DNA from 2 places in the Paenibacillus sp. NPDC056933 genome. Region 1 is predicted to be linked to the other one. Evidence: riboswitches for the same ligand, from Rfam matches in the RefSeq annotation. Region 1 holds a riboswitch; the other holds the start of a gene.

What was found. Region 1 has a riboswitch for FMN ahead of ribD (bifunctional diaminohydroxyphosphoribosylaminopyrimidine deaminase/5-amino-6-(5-phosphoribosylamino)uracil reductase RibD). Riboswitches for the same ligand answer to the same signal wherever they lie in the genome.
Region 2: another riboswitch for FMN. It lies ahead of ACFTRD_RS15865 (DMT family transporter); the one in region 1 lies ahead of ribD (bifunctional diaminohydroxyphosphoribosylaminopyrimidine deaminase/5-amino-6-(5-phosphoribosylamino)uracil reductase RibD).

Annotation. Positions count from the first base shown of each region.
Region 1 is NZ_JBHUQN010000002.1:633,429-635,633, forward strand. It holds gene ribD (bifunctional diaminohydroxyphosphoribosylaminopyrimidine deaminase/5-amino-6-(5-phosphoribosylamino)uracil reductase RibD) at 1-1,060, opposite strand, end outside; FMN riboswitch at 1,424-1,589, opposite strand; gene ACFTRD_RS17815 (peptidylprolyl isomerase) at 1,738-2,169, opposite strand.
Region 2 is NZ_JBHUQN010000002.1:205,129-207,333, forward strand. It holds gene ACFTRD_RS15860 (DinB family protein) at 1-455, shown strand, start outside; FMN riboswitch at 539-692, shown strand; gene ACFTRD_RS15865 (DMT family transporter) at 837-1,817, shown strand; gene ACFTRD_RS15870 (amidase) at 2,020-2,205, shown strand, end outside.

The sequences.
Region 1 (2,205 bases):
CAACTTGCTCAATTTCCAGCTGATGCAGTTGAATGGCCTGACTCATGCGCTCCACACCCTCGAAGCGGAAACTGCCTGGTGTATCGTATCCTCCGACAATTTTCGGAGCAATGAACATAAGCAGTCGGTCTACCAACCGAGCTTCCAACATAGCACCATTCAGTGTGCCTCCGCCTTCAAGCAGGATTGAACCAATCTCACGTTCACCGAGCTTGCTGAGTGCACTCAGCAAATCTACACGCGGTCCAGGACCACAACGTATAATCTCCACACCGTATGCTTCCAAACGCTCAGCTGCTTCAGTGCTCGCTTCATCCGTTGTAAGCACCCAAGTTGGTACAAGACCATCCTTAACCATTTTGGAGCCTACAGGCAGACGCAGCTTGGAATCCACAACGATCCGCACCGGGCTGATCCCTTCCACCTGCAGACGAGTGGTCAGCTCCGGATTGTCAGCAATTACAGTTTCCACACCAACCATAATTCCTTGATGACGATGACGTAGAGCATGCACAATCTCGCGTGCCGGCTCGTTAGAGATCCATTTGCTGTCACCGCTACGAGTAGCGATTTTGCCATCAAGAGTAGTAGCCGTCTTTAAAGTTACAAAGGGAAGACCTGTTGTAATGTATTTAATGAATTTTTCATTCATCCGTCTGCCGCGCTCACGGAGGACACCCACTTCAACTTCAATCCCTTGTTGGCGCAGCATGCTGATGCCTCTGCCGGAAACTTGCGGATTCGGATCTTCACAGCATACAATGACACGTTTCACTTTCTCGTGAATGAGACGTTCGCTGCAAGGAGGGGTCTTGCCATAGTGACTGCAAGGTTCGAGTGTAACATACACTGTACTGCCTTCAGCATCGCTGCCCGCCATATTCAGTGCATGTACCTCTGCATGGCCCGTCCCCCGTTTCAGGTGACTTCCCAGGCCTACGATACGCCCCTCTTTCACAACGACACAACCTACAACCGGATTTATTCCTGTCTGTCCTTGTGCCCGTTCTGCCATATCCAACGCCAGCGCCATATAAAATTCATCATTAATCATTTCCAATCCGTTCACCCCACGGTTAAAATCTGAGTTATTGTATTGACCTCCCTTCCAACTGAGAGGCATGTTCCATATCTAATAAAAAATCCCCGTCGAACAATCCGTTCGATGGGGATGATGAGAGACATGTGTCATCAGCAATACTATTGATACAGTACCAACAACACTTCGCCCAAAAACTTCATTTCAGGCAAGTGAAAGCAGACACATACCTTAATGAACTTCATTTACAGGTAAAGAGCTTCTATGATGTGGCATATGTATGAAGATTTCCGAATGTAACCGGATTTCTCCCTGTACAGAAAATGAATTCGTCAAAAACTGTACAGCAACAATACTGCGGAATGCGGCCCGTTAGGACTGCACCCTCTCCTTCTCCCATCCAGACTATACTGTCGGTTCTGGAATTACACCAGATCAGCCATCTGCCACAGGCAGACAGGTCACGGACTTTGCACTTCGTGCTGGATTGACATCCTCACACGACTGCATCACCGCCGGTAGGGAATTACACCCTGCCCTGAAGGATTCGCTTTCGTTATTAATTGGATGTTAGCACTTTAATGCCAAAAAATCAATTATTTTTTGTTCCTTTTTGTCACATACTAACTTTTAATAAGCTTAAGTGTAATAAAAAACCGTCTCGCCAAAGCGAAACGGTTTCCTTACAGAGATCCTGATTAAGCTTCTACAACTTCAACAGTCTCCATTTTGTCTTTACCTTCAAAAGCATCTACGAACTCCATACCTTTGGTTACTTTACCAAATACAGTATGTTGACCATCCAAATGTGGTTGCGGTTGGTAGCAGATGTAGAACTGGCTTCCGCCTGTGTTACGGCCTGCATGTGCCATAGCCAATGTTCCGCGCTCATGTTTGTTCGGGTTGATCTCACAGTTGATTGTGTAGCCTGGGCCACCTGCACCGGTACCGTTAGGGCATCCGCCCTGAGCAACGAAGCCCGGAATAACGCGGTGGAATACAAGACCATTGTAGAAACCGGAGTTTGCCAGCTTCTCAAAGTTTGCTACTGTGTTTGGAGCTTCTTGATCGAACAGATCGATTACAACTTCTCCGCCGTTTGCCATTTTGATTTTCGCTTGTTTCGCCATATGTAAATGACTCCTTTCGTATTGACCATCGTTAAT
Region 2 (2,205 bases), 430 kb from region 1:
ACACCTGGGATCAATGTAATTGGATTGTGCCTTTATCCAAGGCGCTCGAAGGACTAACTGCTGAACAAGCAGCCTGGGTTCCATCATCCGGTGGATTAAGTATCTGGCAGTTGGTTAACCATATGTACTATTATAATCAACGCTTGTTGAATCGCATTCAGGGTGTAACCCCCTCCGGTACACCTGCCGAAAACAATGATTCCACCTTCGGTGATTCCGGGGACCCTTCCGATATCAGAGGCTGGAGAAAACTTATGCAAGACACAACTCAATTAGCAGGGCAGCTCCGAGATCAGCTTGCTACATTACAAGAATCCGATCTCGAAGCTCCTTACATGAACTCCGATGAAAAATGGTCACATGCACTTGCCCGCTGGGTCCTTCACGATGCCTATCATGCTGGCCAGATTGTACTGCTGCGTAGGCAACAGGGAAGTTGGAATATTATATTCTAAAAAAACACTTGAACTGCTAGCGCTTACAGGAATAAGATGAACTTATTAATGTTACAGCTTGTTCAATACACTATATAATTGAATAGGATCTTCGGGGTAGGGTGCAATTCCCGACCGGCGGTGATGTTCTTATAGAACCAGCCCGCGACTCGCTGTTTGAACAGACTTTGGATATTCAGCGACTGACTTGGTGTGACTCCAAGGCCGACGGTACAGTCCGGATGAGAGAAGATCAACACATTGGCATGCCTTTACGGGAAGTCTTATTTCCTTACGACATGTCCATGATTGAGCCCCCGTTTATTTGGTGTATACCAAAACGGGGGCTTTTGTCGATTTTGCCAACTGAAGATTCCGTGTTCTGACGAAGGAGTCCTGAATATGGAAAAGACCCAATCTGCATCAACAATTTATCGTAAGGAACGAAGTAATACCGGATTTTGGCTGGTTGTTCTCGGCGCTGCCCTTTGGGGTGTAGATCCGTTATTCCGCATTATTTTGCTCAAAACGATGACATCCACTCAGATTGTGCTTGTGGAACATATCATTGTCAGCCTGGTGGCGATTCCCGTGCTGTGGAAGTTTCGGGCCGATCTGAAAAACCTGCGTGCCCGCCACTGGATTGCCGTGATTTTTATCTCCTGGGGTGGATCAGCGCTCGCCACGGTATTATTCACACTTGCGCTCACACATAATGATCCCAACACCGTTTTATTGTTGCAAAAGATGCAGCCACTATTTGCGATTGTTCTGGCAAAGCTGCTGTTAAAGGAAACATTACCACGTCGCTTTGGCGGACTGTTTATCATTGCACTTGCAGGAACATATCTACTGACATTCGGATTCACCCTTCCCCTTGGGAACTGGGACAACTGGGTTCATGCAGGCAGTCTGCTCTCGCTGGGCGCTGCTGCCTTATGGGGAGGTTCAACTGTTATGGGCAGGCTGATGCTGGGACAAACCCGTTATGAAACGGTCACCTCCCTGCGCTTTGTCGTAGCCTTGCCACTGCTGATCTTTATGACATGGAACGAGGGCGCTGCATGGACCTTCCCTTCCGGAACAGGCGAACAGGCTGCTGTGGCACTCAATATTCTGGGCCAGGCATTGTTGCCAGGGTTACTGAGTCTTCTGTTATATTATAAAGGGCTTTCTTCCACCAAAGCCTCTGTTGCCACGCTCGCGGAACTTAGCTTCCCGATGGCTGGGGTGCTGGTTAACTGGATTGCTTTCCGTACATTGATTACCTGGGAGCAGTTGGTTGGATTCATTCTCATCTGGGTTGCGCTGTTCGCCATCTCCAAACAGCAGGAACGCTCATCGACTCCGGCTGACGCCGCACCAAAGCTTCGTACAGATTGAATGCATCATATTTGCAACGTAAATATAGAGTAAAAGCTAAAGACAAAAGCACCGGTTGTCCGAATGGATGAACGGTGCTTTTCGATATATGAGTATAAGAACTTATCTCAGATTCCTTTTTTCTGTATGCTTTTATCAACTGCAATGGTACGATGAGATATGGATAATATAGATAAATTATATTCAGAGAGGAACGATCATCATGTCTTCATTTTCATATACTTCCTACGATGCCGTAGGTTTGGCAGAACTGATTCGATCCCGGGAGGTTTCCCCCGTTGAATTACTGGAAGCGGCGTTTGTACGCATGGAAGAAGTAAATCCTCAGGTTAATGCGGTGGTACGTACATATGAGACACGAGCACGTCGGGAAGCAGGGCTTGTTCGT